2 regions of the Kroppenstedtia sanguinis genome follow, and region 2 is predicted to be linked to the other one. Evidence: riboswitches for the same ligand, from Rfam matches in the RefSeq annotation. Region 2 holds a riboswitch; the other holds the start of a gene.

Region 1 (10,365 bases), on a different contig from region 2:
AAGGGCGGCGAGGAGCCGGGATGATTGTCGGGGGGCTGGTTCTCTCTCTTGTTCTGGCAGGGGCAGGGAGCGGATGGGAAGACGCCGCCGCTTCCAATGGAAAAGGGAAGTCCCAGGTGGTCTTTGTGATTCATGGAGGTGCCGGTGGTGGTACGGTTCCTCCGGATCAGGAAGAAGAGTACCGGAAAACGATGCTGTCTGCTCTGAAAGCGGGAAAAAGAGTGATCGATTCCGGTGGTTCCGGTGTTCGCGCAGTGGAGGCCGGGGTTCATATACTGGAAGATTCCCCCTTGTTCAATGCGGGCAAAGGAGCGGTTTTTAACACGGATGCCGCTCATGAGCTGGATGCTTCGATCATGGACGGTAAAGATCTGAATGCCGGTGCTGTTGCCGGCTCCCGGCATGCGAAAAATCCGGTCACTCTGGCCCGGATCATCATGGAGAAATCTCCCCACGTGATGTTGGCGGGAGATGCAGCGGATCAATTCGGTGTGGAACATGGATTCCAAATGGTGACGCAGGATTACTATTTCACTGAGAAACGATGGCAGTCCTTGCTGGCTGCCAAAAAGAAAAAGGCGGGGGCCACCGGACACGGCACGGTTGGGGCGGTCGCCCTCGATCGGAAGGGAAATCTGGCTGCGGCCACATCCACCGGGGGGTTGACCAACAAAGCCGTCGGCCGGGTGGGAGATTCCCCGATTATCGGGGCCGGGACTTATGCCAATAATCAGAGTGTGGCCGTTTCTGCCACCGGAACGGGAGAAGTGTTCATCCGGGGAACGGCGGCCGCTGATATTTCTGCAGGGGTTCAATACGGGAAACTTCCCGTACATCAAGCCGCAGGAAAAGTGGTGAAAGAAAAATTGATGTCCTTGGGCGGCACCGGGGGTGTAATCGCTCTGGATAAAAAGGGAAACTTTGCCGCTCCCTATACCACGGAAACTCTGTTTTATGGAACGGTGACAAAGGACGGGAAATACAAGGTCGTCCTCTCTCCGAAAGAGGAAAAATAGGGGAGTAAGGAAGTTCAAAAAGAGGAGCGCTCAGGCTCTTCTTTTCGAGTGGCATCCAGGAGGTTGCCTGTTGTCGGCAAGGGAGTGAGATTACAGAAAAATAATTTTGAAGAAATTACTTGACGAAATTTTAGAGGAGGAGTAAATTAATCTTAAACTTCAAGCGACACCATTCAATCGCTTAATTTGGCTCAGAGGCCAAAGCGGGGGACCCGATCTTGTGGGGTGAATCCTGGATCATTCGTTCCAGGTAGGGTGAACTCTTCCAGCACCCGAATCCGTCAGCTAACCTCGTAAGCGTTGAGAAGAGGGGTGGTGGTTTATTTTGTATGGCTTTAAAGCCGTCGAAGTAATCCACTTCGGCGGCTTTTGATTTGAGATAATGGTTGACCTACAAGCAAGGATCCCGAAGGTGGCGACGAAGGTGATTCAAAAATCATCCAAAGGACTGACAGAAGCTCAATTGTGTGCTCTTTTCACAAAGTACCACAGGGAAATGGTGGGGAGAGGGCCACAGGAAATCCGCTGTCATTTATCCGCAGGAAGGATTCAAATAGATTTGCAAGGTGTGTTAACCAAAGAAGAGAAAAATATGTTTTTCTTTGATCAGAAAGGCAAGTTAATTCAAGAGATCCGCCAAAAGCTGTACCAACATTTTCGATATGGGCTGGAGTCAGACATCCGTGCAGTGGTCGGTATGCCTATTCAATTCCTCCGCTTTGACATCGACCCCTTGTCGGAAAGAATTCGGGTCACTTATACGACTCCATAAAAATTGAAAAGATCTGTGAGGGTAGAACCATTGCAGCGGTTAGCCGAGGCAATCGTTAGACCAGCACCCCCAAACACTGCTTGTTTTCTTCCTGTGAATGGTCTTCACGTGGGGAAAACTGGTAACAGGGGATGTGCTGGTTTTTTTGTGGAAATATATAGATGGAAAGGAGGAAGAATCAATGCTGGATATGGTGATGATCCTTTTAACTGTAGCAATTTTCGTCCTGTTAGTCGGCTTTGCTCACTGGTGTGACCGTATGGAACAAGGGGAGGATCGATCGTGACATTCATGCTCATGGTGGCAGGGGCTGTTTTTATCTATCTGATATACGTAGTGATTCATCCCGAGAAATTCTGATCGTCAATTTGAAGGAGGACATAAAAATCATGGGCAGTGGAGTGTTGCAAATCCTAATTACCCTAATCGTTCTGATGTTATTTGTAAAACCCTTGGGGGTCTACATGGTTGGGGCATTCTCCGCCGAAGACTCCCGGTTGAACCGGTTTTTCAACCCGGTGGAGCGCTGGATATACCGATTGGCGGGCCTGAAGGAGACGGATGCGACTGGGTGGAAAAAGTACGCCCTCAATCTCTTACTAACTAATGCTGTGCTGATGGGTGTCGCCTATTTGCTATTGCGTTTGCAGGGGATGTTACCCTTCAATCCCAATGAAATTGAAGGAATGGAACCTACGCTAAGTTTTAACACAGCCGCCAGTTTCATGACCAATACCAACCTGCAACATTACAGCGGGGAGTCGGATCTCAGTTATTTCTCGCAAATGGCGGTCATTATGATGATGATGTTCACCGCCCCGGCGACGGCTCTCGCTGCTGTGATCGCTTTTATCCGTGGACTGGCGAGCAAGGGGAAGACGATTGGAAACTTCTTTGTTGACTTTGTTCGGGCTCATACTCGGATCCTGCTGCCCTTGGCCATTGTAGTTACTCTCCTGTTGGTTGTTTTGGGAGTGCCCAATACCCTGAATTCCAACGTGTCTGTTACCACCCTGGAAGGTGCGAAGCAGACCATCGCCCTGGGTCCTGTGGCAGCGCTGGAGTCCATCAAACATATTGGGAACAATGGGGGCGGATTCTTTGGCGTCAACTCCTCCCACCCCTTTGAAAACCCGAACGGAATCACCAACCTGATCGAAATCTTATGTATGTTGGCGTTACCGGCTGCACTCCCTTTCACTTTTGGCAAGATGGTGGGGAATATGAAACAGGGCTGGGTTCTCTTTACCACCGTGATGGTGCTGTTTCTCGTTTTGACTGGCGTTCTTGTCGCAGTGGAGACGGCGGGGAACCCTGCACTCACCCGATTGGGACTCTCCGACCCCATGGGTAGCATGGAAGGGAAGGAGGTTCGCTTCGGTCCGGTGCTCTCAGCCTTCTTTGCTTCCGTGACCACCGCAGCGGAAACAGGTTCTGTCAATACGATGCATGACACTCTAACCCCCCTCGGTGGCCTGGTCACCTTGTCCAATATGATGTTGAATACGGTGTTTGGCGGTGTGGGTGCCGGATTTCTCAACATTTTGCTGTATGCCATCTTGGCCGTATTCCTGGGAGGTCTGATGGTGGGTCGGTCACCGGAGTTTCTCGGACGTAAAATCGAGCCGAGAGAGATGAAATGGATTGTGTTGGTGCTATTGGCCCACCCACTCCTGATTTTGGTGCCGACAGCAGTCTCTTTTCTCACTCCTTGGGGGACGGAGGCGATCAGCAATGGGGGCTTCCACGGGATCTCTCAGGTTTTATACGAATTGACCACTTCCGCCGTCAATAACGGTTCCGGTTTTGAGGGGCTGAATGATCAAACTCCCTATTGGAATATCATGACCGGAGTGGTGATGCTCTTCGGTCGCTACCTCTCTATTGTCGCTCTGTTGGCGGTAGCGGGTTCACTAGCAGCCAAACAGAAGGTGCCTGCGTCTATCGGAACTTTTCCCACCGATAATGCGACCTTCGGAACGGTACTGGCAGGTACGATCCTGATTATAGGGGCGCTTACCTTTTTGCCGGTGTTGGTACTGGGACCGGTTGCAGAATTTTTATCACTTCGATAAAAGGGGGGGTTGAGACCATGGATCGAGATCATTCCATAAGGACGCAAGGCGTTGAGTCCTCTCCCAAAAACAAGTCCTCGTTGCTGAATGGGAAAATCCTGCGCCAAGCGCTGATCGGTAGTTTCATCAAATTAAATCCGATCACGATGATGAATAACCCGGTGATGTTTATAGTGGAGATCGGGACCATCCTAACCTTGCTGACGGTGTTCATGCCAGAATTATTTGGTATGGAGGGACACACCGGCTTCAATTTCGCTGTATTCGCGATCCTTCTCTTCACCATCCTTTTTGCCAACTTTGCCGAAGCATTGGCGGAAGGACGTGGCAAAGCGCAGGCGGAGAGTCTGAAAAAAACCAAAACGGATACGAAGGCTCGTAAATTGGATGATAAGGGGAACATCCACATTGTTTCTTCCACCGATCTGAAAAAGGGGGATATTGTACTCGTCGAGGCCGGTGATCTGGTTCCAAGTGATGGAGAGATCATTGAAGGACTTGCCTCCATCGATGAATCAGCGATCACTGGGGAATCGGCTCCGGTGATCAAAGAGGCCGGTGGCGATTTCAGCTCTGTTACCGGCGGGACCAAAGTGGTTAGCGACTCCGTAAAGGTCCGGATCAGTGCAAACCCTGGGGAGTCGTTCCTGGATCAGATGATCTCTTTGGTAGAAGGTGCCGGGAGGCAGAAAACTCCCAATGAAATCGCACTCAACACCCTGTTGGTAACGTTGACGGCGATCTTTCTGATCGTAGTGGTCACCCTGGTACCCATTGCAAATTATGTTGGTGTTCAATTGGAAATCGCCACCTTGATTGCTCTGTTAGTCTGTCTAATCCCGACCACGATCGGGGCGTTGCTCTCCGCGATCGGGATCGCCGGAATGGACCGGGTGACCCGCTTCAATGTGTTGGCGATGTCAGGAAAGGCGGTCGAGGCAGCTGGTGACATCCACACGATGATCCTGGACAAAACAGGTACGATTACTTTCGGCAATCGGATGGCAGCAGAATTTATTCCGGTAGGCTCTCGTAAAGAAGAGGATGTCCGGGAAGCTGCGGTGATGGCTTCCATTCAGGACGAAACACCAGAAGGACGTTCCGTTTTAGAATTGGCTTCGGAGCAGGGACTGCAGATCGATTCCTCTCGGTATGGGGAGGCGGAATTTATTCCATTTACCGCGGATACACGAATGAGCGGAATGAATATCAAAGGAGAATCCTACCGTAAAGGATCTGTCGATGCTGTGAAACGGTATGTCAAAGAAAAAGGGGGTCAGCCCCCCGCGGATCTGGATGAACAAGCGGATCGTATCGCCCGCATGGGAGGCACTCCCCTGGCTGTCGCCATCGGGAAGGAGATCCTCGGTCTCATCTATCTGAAAGATACGGTGAAACCTGGCATGAAGGAACGCTTCAATCAATTGCGTCACATGGGGATTCGAACGATCATGTGCACTGGGGATAACCCGCTGACCGCATCGACGATCGCCAAGGAGGCGGGGGTGGATGATTTTATCGCTGAGAGCACTCCCGAGGACAAGATCCGTGTGATTCGAGAGGAGCAGGAGCAGGGGAAGCTGGTGGCCATGACCGGAGATGGAACTAACGACGCTCCAGCTCTCGCTCAAGCTGATGTCGGTTTGGCCATGAACAGCGGTACTGTTGCCGCTAAAGAAGCAGCTAACATGGTGGATCTTGATTCGGATCCCTCCAAGATTATCGACGTGGTCGGAATCGGCAAGCAACTCTTGATGACGCGGGGGGCGCTAACGACTTTCAGTATGGCCAACGATATCGCCAAATACTTCGCCATCATTCCGGCAATTTTCACCCTGGCGATTCCGCAAATGGAAACCCTCAATTTTATGGGTTTGCATTCACCGACCAGTGCCATCCTGTCGGCCCTGATCTTCAATGCGGTGATCATTCCGTTATTGATCCCCTTGGCGATGAAAGGGGTTGCCTACAAACCGTTACCTGCTGTTCAACTGTTGCGTCGCAACCTCTTGATTTACGGTTTCGGGGGAGTGATTGTGCCCTTTGTGGGAATCAAAATCATCGATATGATCCTGGAAGTCTTCCTGTGAGAGGACCCGGGTTTCCCAGTGCAACAAAGATATAGCCCAAATCAGGGCCGTTGATTAACCAACTAAATCGATCTTTTGCTCCTCCCATTGCCCATCGTGAAATATGGCTTGAGGGGACGGGGAGGGTGGGACGGCTACGATCTCTTGCAAAGAACGCAAAGGTTCTTCACCGTCCCACCATCCCGACCTGAATTCCTACCTAAAGTATGGCTGATCAACACGTCTGACCCCAAATATCAGCCCGTAGCGGCTGAGGAATCAAGGTGATAGGAAAATGAAATATGTTCGCTTGTCCCTCTTGTTGATATTGCTGTGTGGATTAGGTTATCCACTGTTGATGACAGGAATTTCCCAACTCCTTTTTCCTGAGCAGGCGGAGGGAAGTATCATCAAGAATGAGAACGGAAAGGTCGTCGGTTCAAAGTTGGTTGGACAAAATTTCACAGGAGATGAGTACTTCCATGGCCGCATCTCTTCCATCGAATATGATGCGGTCAACTCTGGCTCCAATAACTATGCCCCCTCAAACAAGACGATGATTGATCGGACACAGAAGACTGTGGATCAACTATTGAAAGAGGATCCGGGAACGAGGAAGGAGGATATTCCCCTCGACCTGATAACCAACTCTGCCTCCGGTTTGGATCCCCATATCAGCCCGGAAGCAGCCCGTTTCCAGATCCCCAGGGTTGCAAAGGCGTCAGGTCTTTCCAAACAGGAGTTAGCGTCTCTAATCGATTTGAACACCGAGGGGAAGGAGTGGGGCATTTTTGGCGAACCTCGGGTCAACGTGCTAAAGCTGAATTTGGCTGTGAACGGAAGGATGAAATAGAGGGAGTGGTCCTGCATGGTGGTGACCAACGGACAAAAATATCGTCGCCTCAGCCCAGAGGAGATTCTGGCCCAGATCGAAAAAATGAAGCAGGGACGTCTCAAAGTGTATGTAGGTGCTGCGCCGGGAGTGGGAAAAACATTCACTATGCTCCAAGAAGCCAATGAGCTTCATCGAAAAGGAGTGGATATCGTTGTCGGTCTGATTGAATATCACGGGCGAAAGAAAACAGCAGACCAACTGGGCGATCTGGAAGTGCTCCCGAAAAAAAAGATCCCATACAAGGGAAATGAGTTAGAGGAATTGGATGTAGAGGGGATCATCGCTCGCAACCCGGAAGTGGTGGTGATCGATGAATTGGCACATACCAATGTGCCCGGTTCGCGTAACCGAAAAAGATACCAAGATGTAAATGAGATTATAAAGGCGGGCATCCACGTCTGGACGGCTATGAACATTCAGCACCTGGAGAGCGTCCGGGACATCATACAAAAAATCACTGGTGTCGCAGTCAACGAACGGGTGCCTGATTCGGTGTTGAGTAAAGCAGACGAGATCAAGCTGATTGATGTGAGTCCCGAAACTCTGCGGGAACGCTTACAGGAAGGCGACATCTATACGCGAGATAAAATTGAACAGGCTCTCCACCATTTTTTTAAAAAAGGGAATCTGGTGGCACTTCGGGAGCTGGCCCTGCGGGAAGTGGCGGATGATATCGATGAACAGCTGACGAAGGAGCGAACCGATGAGGGCATTGAAGAACCTGCCGGAGTTCAAGAGCGGATCCTAGTCTGCATTCAGTATCGACCAAATGCCGAGAAGCTGATTCGGCGGGGTTGGCGGATCGCCAATCGGTTGGGGGCGAAGCTTTATATTCTCCATATTCTCTCGCGAACCGTCAAAGCAAAAAGGGTCGAGAAGAAAATAGTAGAATGGAAGATGCTCGCATCTCAGTTTAACGCGGAATTTTTGCTGAAGGAAGCCGGCTCTCGACATATCGCTCCAGAGATAGTTCATGTGTGCCGTCAGAATCAGATCACACAAATCATTATGGGTCAGTCAGCCCAGACGCGCTGGGAGGAAATATGGAAAGGTTCTCTAATCAATGTTATTATGAAAGACTTACAAACGGTGGACGTTCACATTGTCTCAGAACGTTAAATGGAGCTTGAGACAGGTGTGTTGATTAACCATATTTTAGGTGGCAGGAAATAAGGTCCCCTCAAGCAATATTTCACGATGGGACAATGGGAAGAGCGAAAGGTCGATTTAGTTTTCTTCCCCCATTTATTGGTTAATCAACAGCCCTGAGCTTGGGATGATGATTTAGGCAGGGGCGTTATCGCCCCTGCCTAAATATTGTTTAACGCACTTGCCCGGTACCGTGAATCCGGTATTTGTAGGAAGTCAGTTCCCGCAAGCCCATGGGACCCCTGGCATGGAGCTTTTGGGTGCTGATCCCGATCTCTGCCCCCATGCCGAACTGGGATCCATCGGTAAAGCGGGTGGAGGCGTTGTGATAGACCGCTGCGGCGTCGATGCCCTGCAGAAAACGGCGAGCGGAAACATCGTCTTCGGCGATGATGGCTTCAGAGTGGCCGGTGCCGTAGCGATCGATGTGTTCCATGGCTTCTTCAAGGGAGTCGACCACCTTTACCGCCAACACCGGCCCTAAATACTCTGTCTCCCAATCCGTCGATGTGGCCGGAATCGCCTGCGGGAAAATTCCTTGAGTCCGGGAGCATCCCCGGATTTCCACTTGTTGCAGAGTCAGCCCTTCACACAGTTTCGCTAAATGCTTCTCCGCCCACTCGCGATGGACGAGGAGGGTCTCAGTGGTATTGCAGACACCGGGACGGTCGGTTTTGGCGTTGGTCACAATGTTGCGAGCCATCTCGGGATCAGCTGTCCGATCCACATAGATATGACAGTTACCCGCTCCTGTCTCCAATACCGGAACCGTGGCCTCCCGGACTACCCGCTGGATCAGACTGGGACCGCCGCGGGGGATGACTACATCGATCCCCTCTTTGCAGGTGATCAGATCCCGGACGGTTTCCCGACGGGGATCCGTCACCAATTGCACCGCCTCTGGGGGCAGGGAGGTGTCCGCCAAGGCTTCGCGGATGACGTCCACCAAGACGGCGTTGGAACGGAGAGCGGAGGAACTTCCACGCAGGATGACAGCATTTCCTGATTTCAGAGTGAGTCCTGAGGCATCCACGGTGACATTGGGGCGGGCTTCATAGATCATCCCTACCACTCCCAAGGGGACCCGGATTTTCTCGATGCGCAGATTCTTCTCCCCATCAGTGACTTCCAGGATTTCGCCAATGGGTTCCGGCAGGCGGGTCAACATTTCTAAACCTGCAGCCATCGCTTCCAGCCGTGGTTCTGTCAATCTTAGCCGGTCCATCAGGGCGTTGGAGAGGCCGGCCTTCGCTCCTGCGTTTAGATCTTCCTGGTTTTGTTCCAGGATCAGCGCCTTCCGATGGCGCAATGCGCGAGCGATGGCATAAAGGGATTCGTTTTTCTGTTCTGCGGATGCGATAGCCAGATTTTTCGAAGCGGAACGGGCTGTTGCCGCTTGTTTTTGAATGGAGTTCATCATGGGGAGACCTCCTGGGAAGAGATGGTTGATGAAGCGGGCACCCAATCGTTTCGGTGAATCACTTCTTCCGGGTGGTTCGGGACCAGCCGGGAGATTTCCCAGGTTCTCCATCCCTTGACTCGCTGGAGACATGGAGCGGAGAAACGGGTGATCCCCCGGCCCAGCGGATGTCCTTGAGGACCGATCACCTCCACGATCTCTCCTGATTCAAAGCTTCCGTTTACGGCTAGGATTCCGCAGGGCAACAAACTTTTCCTTTTTTCCATCAAGGCCTGGGCGGCGCCTTCATCCACGTGCAAAGATCCCCGAGGGCGGGAATGGGCGACGATCCATTGTTCCTTACGACTGGCTCGGCGGGGCTGTGGCTCCATATAGGTTCCGCTCCCCCGTTCATTCACGACATCCAGCATCCAGTCAGGGTTTTCACTTGCCGTGCCAATATAGACTTGGATGCCGGCGCGGGCCGCCTTGCGGGCGGCGATCAGTTTGGAACTCATACCACCGCTGCCCAGGGAGGATTTGCTGCGATCTACCTGAGCGGGTAGGGATCGGTCCAGGGGATGGAGTCGGCGGATTTTTTCTGCTTCTGGATGATCCAGAGGATTGGCGGTGTAGAGTCCGTCGGTGTTGGTGACGAACAGCAGCCAGTCGGCCTGCAACAGACCGGCCACCAACGTAGCCAGGATATCATTGTCTCCCCAGCGGATTTCGTCCACGGCAACCGAATCGTTTTCGTTGATCACAGGAATCATACCCCGCTCCAAGAGGAATTGAAGGGTGTTGAGTGCATTCAGAAAGCGGATGCGATGATCAAAGTCGTTTCGCGTCAGGAGAACCTGAGAGCAGATTTCCCCGTGGGCGGAAAATGCTTCGCGGTAACGCTGTACCAAGTGTCCCTGCCCGGTGGCAGCGGCTGCCTGTTTCCCCGCCAAGGAGTGGGGACGGTGAGCCAAACCGAGCTCATGAAAG
Region 2 (10,365 bases):
TTTCGATTGTAATTAGAGTCTATTATGTAACAGGAGTGATCCGGGTGTCAAACCTTTTTCCATGAGCCTAAAACGGCCCCCTTCAGGGGACCGTCTACATTCACTTTCGACGGGTCAGTTCTTCTTGGGCCATTTGAACCAGTTCTTTCACCATTTGCCCACCCACTGGTCCACCCATCTTACCCGCCTCAGAGGTTTTCATATCCCCGTTGGATCCTCCGGGGCGATATGAAACCCCTGCTTGCCGGGCCATTTCCATTTTTGCATCCACAGGACCCTGGACCTGCTTTCCGGTCTGCTGCTTCAACACCCATGCTTTCAAACGATCCATCTCTTCTCGCGCTTCCGGTACCAACAATTGACGGTTCCGTCGTCTCCGTGAAATGAAGCTCACCTCCTTTCTCCCTTAGCTTCCCCAAAGAAAAAAGCTGTCCCTCAGGACAGCTGCCATCATTTATTTAGTAAAGATGTGTTTTCCGATTTTGTGGATCTGTGGACGGCTCCAAATCCATTTGGAGGTAGCTGTATCCGGGTTGAAATAATACAGGGCATGACTCGAAGGGTCCCAACCTTTGGCGGCATCTTCCACCGCTTTTTTCGCATCGCTATCCGGGTTCATCCAGATTTGGCCATCGTCCACTGCTGTGAACGCTCCCTTCTGCATAATGACACCCTTAGCGGTGTTCGGGAATTTATCGGACTGCATCCGGTTGATGATGACTGAAGCTACTGCTACCTGTCCTTTGTAGGGTTCCCCACGAGCTTCACTGTAAACAGCCCGCGCCATCCACTGTCGGTCTTCCTGGCTCAGGGAGACTTTGTCCTTAGTAGCTGCTTTGTCAGCAACTTGGTTCCCATGTGACGGCGTCATTTTTTTCAACTGTCCCCAGGTTTGTTGACCAGAAATTCCATCAATCCGCAAGTTGTGATCTTTCTGGAATTGAACCACCTGACGTTCGGTTTGCAGTCCGTAGATCCCATCACGATCAATTTTATACCCTAACTGATTCAAACGAGCCTGCAGATCCCAAACGTCTCCATTCTCGCTTCCATAGTATACCGTGGTCGGCGCCGCTGCCTCCGCCTTCTTCCCTCCGGTGAGGACAACGCCTGTAAGGCTGACCGTGGCCACAGTGAGAAAGATCATCAGTTTCTTTTTCACAGTATTCCTCCTTATAGCCTCCGAGGTTAGTTGACGGGTTCAGGATGAGGTCCCGACCGCACAGCGGTTCCACCCCAAAGTAAAGATAAATCCCCCGTACCTGAAGTCAGGATTCGGCTTGATTTACACACATTAGGAATTATAGTGGCTGACTGGTAATCCCTCAACACATAAAGATTGCTATATAAGATAAAAATTGGATATATGGAACAAAAAAAGCGCAACGAATTGATCGTTGCGCCGGAAAAACGGTCAGTTTACTTTTTGGCCTGCTGATAGCGTTGGCCTACCTCGTCCCAATTGACAACGTTCCAAAACGCCTTGATATAATCCGGGCGTTTGTTTTGGTACTTGAGGTAGTAAGCATGCTCCCAAACATCCAGACCCAGGACCGGCTGGATACCTTCCATGAGCGGGCTGTCCTGGTTAGGAGTACTGGTGATAGCTAAAGAGCCATCCTTGTCTACAACCAACCAAGCCCAGCCGCTTCCAAAACGTGCGGTGGCTGCGTTGGCAAACTCCTCCTTGAACTTCTCAAAGCTACCAAAGGCCTCGTCGATGGCTTTTGCCAGTTCACCTGTCGGCTGACCCCCGCCATTAGGGCTCAAAATCTTCCAGAAGAGAGAGTGGTTGGCATGTCCACCCCCGTTGTTGCGAACCGCGGTACGAATGTTTTCCGGTACCTGGTCGATGTTTTTGATCAGGTCTTCCACCGATTGTTCCTGCAGGTTAGCAGCTTGACCTTCCAGTGCCCCATTCAATTTGTCCACATAGGTCTTATGGTGACGTCCATGGTGGATCTCCATAGTTTCTTTGTCAAAGTGAGGCTCCAATGCATCCGAAGCGTACGGCAATGCCGGCAGTTCGTGTTTGGCCATCAATAAACCCTCCCGCTATGTAATTTGTTCGGCAAAGGGACATCATTTGAAACGATGCCTCTCTTAAATCATTTACCCACTTTTATTATGCAGAAAACCCTGGAAAATATCAACCAAATCCGTTCACTCAGTTTGCATCTCTCCCTCCTCTGGTGTATCAGATCCACTGGATCTGAGGCCAGATCGGTCCGAAACGGGTTTCACATGACCTTCCATTAATCTTGCGAGCCCACATCACTCCCTGCCCATCGGAGGATTGGATAGCATAACACGAAGGAACGAAAGCGCGTGTCCAAGAGGTGCAACGAGCAATGAATCCAATCCACACGCCTGAGATAATGAACAGGCGTGTGGATTCGCCACATTTTAGGTAGGAAATCAGGTCGGGATGGTGAGACGGTGAAGAGCCTTTGCACCCATAGGGCACAAGTCTCGCCAGGGTCGCTTTTCGCTCCCGGGTCTCGCTATGCGCTCTTTGCAAGAGATCGGAGCCCTCCCACCATCCCCGTCCCCTCAAGCCATATTTTACGATGGAGAACGAAAGGGTCGTTTCGTTCCCAATCATCCACTTTAGGGTTCATCAACAACCCTGTCATTTTCCTATTTTCCGAGACCCCGAATCAGTGAAAGTACTTCGGTGACATCCTGTAGGATGTAATCCGCCCCCAGCTCTTCAAACTTGGCCCGCGCCTTCTCTCCGGAAGGTCCAGTCAGAGTGGCGGCAAAATGGCAACCCATCTGGCGAGCGGCCAATAGATCCGCCACGGAATCTCCAACGATCAAAACCCGCTCTCCCCCACTGATAGGAAGATCGATGGCCAAGATGTCGGCATCGGAAAAATTCTTCCCTCTATACGCTTTCAGATAGGTGAAAGGATGGGGTTTCCCCAAGGGTCCCAGATCGGGTCCGCTCTTCTCCGCCCGTCGCACATCACTGGCCGTCACAATCCGATCGGGATCAAAAGCAGGCAACCATTCCATCGCTTCCAGGGGCATCTGAGTTTCCAAGGACGGCCGCCCGGTTCCAATCCCGAGGGTGACGGATAGTTTCAATTGATCCAGCATATCACGGATCGCTGACGGTTCCACAATCGGTATCTCCTGTTTCAGAAAGCCCGTCTTTTCAGGATAGAGAGGTGCTTTTTGTTCCTGCTTTTCATACAGGTCCCCTCCCAAGTACCATTCTTGATAAACCTCTAAACCCAAATTCCACAGCGAGCCCCCATGAGAGAAACAAGTAGCCTGAATCCCTGACCACGACTGAGCTAACCCGTTGATTTGCCCCAGCAGATCTCCCTGGTCCGGAGACATCTCCTCCAAATACTCTGTCACTTTTCCATAACGGGGTAGAAACTTGATTCTTTCCCTACGACAACTTTCTCCGATCCATACCAAGGTTTCCCTGTCCAGGTCCTCTGTCAGCAAGCGACTCACAAAATCAGGCTGTTTTGCAAACAGCTGTTTTAACAATTCCTGAAGCTGAAACCCAAATAAGAAGGCCACCATATCCCAGTTGGAATTAACCCCCTGAGCTTTCAGCCCTTCCAATATCTTCTCCCCGTCAAAGACGTCCCGCCGCACTTCTCCGATGGTTTCCTCATCGGGGGCAGGGGTAAAACTTCCCTCAGGCAATCCCAGCATCTGGTCACTGTACAATAGTTCCCATACCGCCAAACAAGTGGTATCAAAACAACGCTTCTCACTCAACAGCACCCCGTCCACATCAAAGAGGATCATTTCATACATATCAGATCATCCGCCTCCTCATTCCTATTCCCGATCTTGGTACTCACTTTACCAGAGAAAAGTGTGAATCCCAACCTGCAAAACGCCATGAAATCATAGGAATGAACCAAAGTATGAAAAAAGCTCCGGCAAATGCCGGAGCCTGAAAACCCCGGTTCCTGAACAGCACGACCGGGGTGGATTGGAAACCTTATTCTTCTCCCAAAGATTGGGCCACCATCTGATCCTCTTTTTTGATCATCAGATGAAGGGTGGCAGTGGAGAGCAGGCAGGTGGAAATCAGTGACAGTGCAATCGTTAACGCGAGTGTCATATCCGTTCTCCTCTCTAGCTCCCCCATTGGAGGACAGGGGAGTCAATGATATCTCAGTGTGATCATAACCCGAATTCTTCAAGATCTCATCAAGGAATTTAGACAAATCGGGCACAAAAGTGAGACGAATTTTCGACTTTTTTCTCAGACGGGGATCACCTACAGATCTTGTCGGTCAGGGCTGTTGATTAACCAGAAAATGGGCGGCGGAAGGGAGTCGTGTGCTGCCAAAGCGACCTTTGCCATCCTACCCAGCGGAGAATCTGGAGGGAGGGCGTTTAGGGGCAACATCTTCCCTGTGTTGCTTCCGTAAGGCTTTGCCCCTGCCCGATCGGAAGATTTGGAGCGGCCAGTTTTCACTTCCTTGCCGGATGGCAACGGTCGCGTGGGTGAACACGATCTCCCCACCCAAAATATGGCTAATCAACACGCCTGCTTGTCGGTATAAAAAACCTTTTGTCCTGTTTTGTCCGGTTGGCAGGGGATTCCCCCAGGAATACATAAATAGATAATTAACCTCAATTCTGACAGAGAAAGGAGCAGAAATATGCCGTTTCCACAACCGGATAAAATTCCGACTCCCCATGGGCATCCCTGGTTTACCTTGGAAGAGGCCGCCGAACATCTGCCTATTTCCGCGTACAAAATTCAGGATTTGGTGTTGGCGGAGAAGATCGAGAGCTTGGAATTGGACGGTATCTTCTGGATCCATGCTGAGGAGCTAGAAAGAATCCGACAGCAGCCGGAGATCCTATCGGATTCCTTTCATCTCCTGGAGGAAGAGAAGGATCGACACCCGGAAACCGTTGTGGAGATGATCCGGGACTTGCAAGTGGAGACAGAGAACGCCCCCCCGTCCGAACATGAAGAATCCCCTTCTTTTAAAATGGATACCAGTGACATCCGAGAGGTGATCCCGGTAAAAAAGGAAACCCATGATCATCCTGACAAGAACCCTTGGCGATCTGCCTTCCAAAAAGTGACCGAACAACTGCGGAAACTAAAACCCCTCTCCCAACAAAAGTGGAAAGAATGGATGCAGCGATTTTTTCAGATGATTGAGGAAAAACGAAGAAAAGAAGTACAGGAAGAAGAAAAAAACCGTCAGGTAAGTGTAAAATTGGGGTTTATGACCGGTAGGAATGAACTGTTCTGCGACTTCTGCGAGATCAACGACCACTTTTACCCTGGAGCTATTTTTGCTGATGTCTATGTGGATGGTGCCTTGAAATGGATGATGTGCCCTAATTGCCTCCATTACTGCCGCCAACAAGCCAATGGATCCATGGAGAAAAACATCCGGGCCCGCTTTAACCAGTTGGCTTTTCGACTGGAACAGGAGGCCCGGCGTGCCCGCAATCTGGCAACATCGGAGGATTTTCAGGTTCCCCAGATGCACGAATGGGAAGCATGGGAGACAGCCTCCTTGGCGATGCAGGAGGTAGCCTCCTCCCAACCCCCACATCCCGACGATTCGCCATCGGGTCATGACAGTTAAAAAAAGCCGCTTCGGCGGCTTTTTCAGTGATCACTTGATCTGATCCAATGCTTCTTTGTATCGGATATCACCTGGATCTAACTCCTGAGCTTTTTGATAGCTTTCGGCGGCTTCTTTTCGTTTATTCAGTGCCTGAAGGACCACACCGTGTTGAAAATGGTAAATCGCTTTTTTCGGGCTGATTCGGACAGATTCTCTGGCACTTTTCAGCGAGGACTGCAAATCCCCTGTGTAATACCAGGCTATGGAGAGATAATAGTGGCTAGCGGCATGCTCCGGTTTCAATTTGATCACTTGATTAAATGCATGCATCGCTTCTTCGACGGTGTTTGCCATAAGGCTCGCCTGTTTCTTTTTCGTCAGCCCCGTCTGTTTCGCAATCCGTTCTCGATCCGCCAGATGAGCTTGACCCAGCTTATACCAAACCATCACATTGTCAGGTTTCAGTTTGGCAGCCTCTTGCCCGTGTTTGACAGCTTCCTCCGTTTTCTTCAACTTCAACAGATAAGAAGCGAGTAGATATTGGTATGAGCCTTCTTTCGGATTCAAACGGACAGCGGTCCGCAGGGAATCGACGGCTGCATCATCCTCCCCTTTTGCACTGTGAATTTGCCCCTGATGATAATGGAAGAGAGGATTCTTTTGATCGGAGGAGAGCGCCTTTTCTACAGCGGACTGTGCCTGCTTCAGATCCCCGGAATCGAGGGCATACACCGCCAAAGCATCATACACCTCGGGATCCGGAACGTTTTTGACCCCTTCAACCAAGACTTCCGTCGCCTTTTTGTAATTCTTCTTCTCTGCGTGGAGATTAGCCAGATGAAGCAGGTATTCTTTCTGTTCCGGATCCGCTTCTACTGCCTGTTGGGCTTGGGTGATCGCTTCGTCCATCTGTTTCTCCTGCAAGAGTCGCATCGACTCTCCATAGTAGCGCGCCGCATCCTCCGCATCGTCGCCCCATACCCCGCTGAATAAAAAGTACACCCCCGCCACCAGCCCGAGTACCACAGCGCCGATCCCTGTGATCAACAAGCCTTTTCCCTTGGAATGAGCCTGTCGCGGCGCGGGGTCTGTATCGGTTTTCTGCCGCCGCTGCGGCTGAATCCCTTGCGTAGCCTCTTGCCCCTCACTCTCTTCCGACTGCACCTGCTCCTCTTCACGGGAACGGGGCTCTGTGCTCTGGAGTAGCGCTCGGGAATAGAGGTCACTAGAAATTGCCGGGGCGGATGCGTCTTTAACAGCGGGAGTTCCATGTGGCATCGAGGCTGGAATCTGTTCCAGTTCCTTATAAATCTCCGCCCAACCAGGTCTCCAGGCGGGATCTGCCCGCAGACTGCTCAAAATCAATCGCTCCCACTCCACCGGCACCTCCTCCCGGTACCGGCGGAGAGGCTCCATCTCCTCCGATTTGGGCACTACACCGGTGAATAAGGTGTAGGCCAGAGCTCCCCACAGATACACCTCCCGGGTTTCCTCCGATTCGCCCGTCCCATCCAGCCACAATGAGTATTCAGGTTCCGGAATCCACCCTGACGGGCCTCCATATAAAAAGCGGACACCCTCGGGAGTGAGCAACATATTTTGCGGATGAACCACCGTAAACTCACCATTTTGCCGCAACCGATGTAACTGATCGGCGATCTCCTTCAACATCTGGGAGACTTCTCCCAAGGGCAGCAGCTCAGATCCTAACATCTGGTACGCCAACAACGTTCCATCTAAGGAATCGAACACTTGATAGAAGATCCCTTTTTCCACAAAGGCATCCTGCAACGGCAAAAAGACATGGGAGTCCCGTTGCAACAATTTAGGAAAAGAAGTGTCCTTCTCCAGTCCCTTTGGCTCCATGGCATGGATAAAGGCCGTCCCCGGCAAATCTCCACTCTTGTAGGAGGAAATCTCCACATAATAGAGAACACCTTGTACAAAGGGAAAAGTTTGTAACACCTGATAGGTATCCCGGATCCACTCACCCTGACGCTTTTTGTCCATCCATTATCCGGCTCCTTCACTCCTATTGCTCCCCATGAATATGTAAGACCGATCATCACTGATTCTAGTACACTATTTTACCATGAACCGGGAAGAATCGTGACTTAAAATCCCTCCCTTATCCAACCTATGTGAATTTTACTGCAAATTTAGACCTTAAGTATGATTTCTCCCTTTTGTAATAAATGACATAATCAGAAGTGAACATTTACCAGAGGAGGAAGATGATTTGGTAGTTCATAAGAAAAGACTGGCTGCGATCACCTCATTCACTGTCGTGGGGTTGATGGCTACCAGCCCAGTCTATGCTAATCCTGCTGAAGGCCTTTCCGAGGAAGCAAAAGAACAGACGTCCCCAGCTTCACCAGAAATCCAACCGGAGTTGGGAAACAACGAAATTTCGCTGGAAAGCCCGATCGCGTTCCCAGTCACGAACCTGGATCAACCCATTTGGGGGCCGGGACCTCAGGATAACCCCGGTGAAAACATCGGTGATGAGCCAGATCCTACAGATCCGGGTGACGACCCCGGTGAGGAACCGGACCCCACAGATCCCGGTGACAATCCTGGCCCTGAGCCAGATCCCGAAGATCCGGGTGATACCCCTGATCCGGGGACCGATCCCGAAGAACCGGGTAATAACAACCCTGGCGAAGACAACCCCGGTGAAAATAACCCTGGTGATGGCAACCCTGGTGAAGACAACCCTGGTGATGACGGTAACGATGGTGGGATCACCCAACCGGAACCTACCGATCCTGGAACCCCGCCTCACAATCCGGAATCAGTAAACACCCTGCCCCATGCCAAGGACCAACAGCAACTGGCTTCCAAAGACGGGGCTGAACCGAGCAAGACGGAAGAAGAAGGCGGCAAGTTGCCCAAGACTTCTGTCTCCCACCCGACCCAGATGGCCGGCGGCCTGATGATGTCCCTCCTGGGCGCAGCCATGCTCTTCATCCGCCGCTTTCGTTCCAACGGAGCTTGATCTCCACGGCTAAACTAAACCACCTCCCTGTTGTCGGGAGGTGGTTTTCTCCATCCAGGATACCTCTCTATGACGTTTGCTGATCCGGTGGTGGAGGCAATTTTTTCAGTGCAGGGTCCTGATACTCATACCAGGTGAGTCGAATCCGAATCCGGCCGGGGGATTCCCCCTTCGTGTCGACATATTCCCAGCCCTGAACGGAGACGACACGTTTCATCTGGTGCAAGTTGCTGAACAAAGTGAGCAGTTGTTCCTCAGTCCCCCGAATGTAAAGATCCGCCCAGCGGGGATGAAGTTGGGAACCCTCAGGCAACTTGGGAAGCGGGACAGGTTCCTTCGGTTTCCCTTCCTCCCCACTCCTCTGATCCTGCTTGTTTTTTCCCTCCGCCTCCTCGGCAAGTTCCGATGCCTTCTCCGCAGTCGTAAATTTCTCCCACTGTGTACCGGAGCTAGCAACTGCCTGTTGCAGGGCAGTCAGAAGATGGGCCGGCTCCGCCGAAACCGGAACTTTTTCCTGTAGAGAGGCCAATTCTTCCGAGGTAGGCGCTGTCGGTGCTTGGAACCCAGGTTGGAGGATTTCCCGGTGCTGATGTCGGTGGGTCTGCGCTTGTGCTTCTTCCAACCGGATCTCCTGGATCCGATGTTGAATCGGATAAAGAGCTGCCAGAGAAGCGGATAAGATCAAAAAGGTAGCCCCCGCCCAGATCAGAAAGAGGGTTTTACCGTTTTTCCAATGGCCGGCAGGACGAATCGGCTTCATTTTTTTATTCCACATCATCCTCCACCTCCGGTTGCGAAAGACGTGCCGGATTTTCCGATTAATTGATATTATTTTGCCGAATATTTATAAAGGTGCTTCCTTTACTATCGAAGGACATCTCGATATTGGCTCAGGCAACCGAAACAAAACAAGAATCTTTGTAAACGAAATGGTATCTAGAATGGAATCCATTGGTGTAGAACCAAAAATAAAACCAGAATCCTTTGTAGCAAGCTCCTACGCAAACCGTTATACGAAATAAATAATAGGGGCTGTCGTTAAATAAACTCACTTAAGACAGCCTCTATCATCTATTCGTCAAACAGCCTAAAAACACTGGAAATACCTAATTATATTGATTAAATCTAAGTCTCTAGGATATACTTTTAACAACTTGTATTTTTAGAAAACTGATGAATACTAGAAATATCTATCTAACAATGAAAGAAGGCAAGGAAACTTGTATCATATAGTAGAAGAAAGAATCAAAGAATCGATCGAAAATGGTGAATTGGATAACCTTCCAGGAAAAGGTGAACCTCTTAATCTAAGAGAAGAGTATCAAGGATTATCTCCAGAAATTAGAAGGACCTTTAAAATACTCAAAACTGCAGGATATATCCCTGAGGAGAAAGAAAAAGAAAATTTAACCTTTAAAGACTTACATCAATTTGCTACCGGGATGGAAAGCGAGCAAATACAATTTGAACGTAAAAGGCAATTTGAATCCTTTGTAAAAGAAAGAAAACTCAAGAAAAATCCTTCATTTCGTCATTACGCGAAAAAAATATATAACAAATTACTTTCTTAAGTATTGGGAACAATTGGATACCTCATATATAATAAAAGTATTCGTAATTGAAAGGAGTTTTTATTTGGCTAAGTTTTTTACAACCAAACGGATTATTATTGCAGTTTCACTTATATTAATTGCAATTATTCTATATTTCTATTCTTCCGCTTTCATGCCTTTAATATTAGCCACGGTTACAGCTTTCGTCTTAGAACCTTTAGTTCGGTTCCTGCAG

What was found. A riboswitch is a leader RNA that binds a small molecule or an ion and turns the genes downstream of it on or off. The one in region 2 is predicted to bind cyclic di-AMP.
Region 1: another riboswitch for cyclic di-AMP. It lies ahead of JOD24_RS03350 (Na-translocating system protein MpsC family protein); the one in region 2 lies ahead of sleB (spore cortex-lytic enzyme).

The regions. Positions count from the first base shown of each region.
Region 1 covers NZ_JBNPXF010000003.1:171,097-181,461, forward strand. Annotated here, with positions in the region: gene JOD24_RS03345 (isoaspartyl peptidase/L-asparaginase family protein) at 1-1,016, shown strand, start outside; cyclic di-AMP (ydaO/yuaA leader) riboswitch at 1,185-1,331, shown strand; gene JOD24_RS03350 (Na-translocating system protein MpsC family protein) at 1,441-1,788, shown strand; gene JOD24_RS03355 (potassium-transporting ATPase subunit F) at 2,086-2,148, shown strand; gene kdpA (potassium-transporting ATPase subunit KdpA) at 2,178-3,863, shown strand; gene kdpB (potassium-transporting ATPase subunit KdpB) at 3,881-5,953, shown strand; gene kdpC (potassium-transporting ATPase subunit KdpC) at 6,228-6,785, shown strand; gene kdpDN (KdpD-like non-kinase potassium sensor) at 6,801-7,946, shown strand; gene JOD24_RS03380 (glutamate-5-semialdehyde dehydrogenase) at 8,149-9,393, opposite strand; gene proB (glutamate 5-kinase) at 9,393-10,365, opposite strand, start outside.
Region 2 covers NZ_JBNPXF010000023.1:7,275-17,639, forward strand. Annotated here, with positions in the region: gene JOD24_RS12940 (alpha/beta-type small acid-soluble spore protein) at 101-394, opposite strand; gene sleB (spore cortex-lytic enzyme) at 455-1,162, opposite strand; cyclic di-AMP (ydaO/yuaA leader) riboswitch at 1,163-1,291, opposite strand; gene JOD24_RS12950 (superoxide dismutase) at 1,420-2,040, opposite strand; gene JOD24_RS12955 (HAD family hydrolase) at 2,641-3,786, opposite strand; gene JOD24_RS12960 (hypothetical protein) at 3,977-4,099, opposite strand; gene JOD24_RS12965 (hypothetical protein) at 4,647-5,597, shown strand; gene JOD24_RS12970 (tetratricopeptide repeat protein) at 5,628-7,589, opposite strand; gene JOD24_RS12975 (LPXTG cell wall anchor domain-containing protein) at 7,819-8,577, shown strand; gene JOD24_RS12980 (hypothetical protein) at 8,645-9,352, opposite strand; partial or broken gene JOD24_RS12985 (ribonuclease H-like YkuK family protein) at 9,393-9,599, shown strand; gene JOD24_RS12990 (DnaJ family domain-containing protein) at 9,798-10,148, shown strand; gene ytvI (sporulation integral membrane protein YtvI) at 10,213-10,365, shown strand, end outside.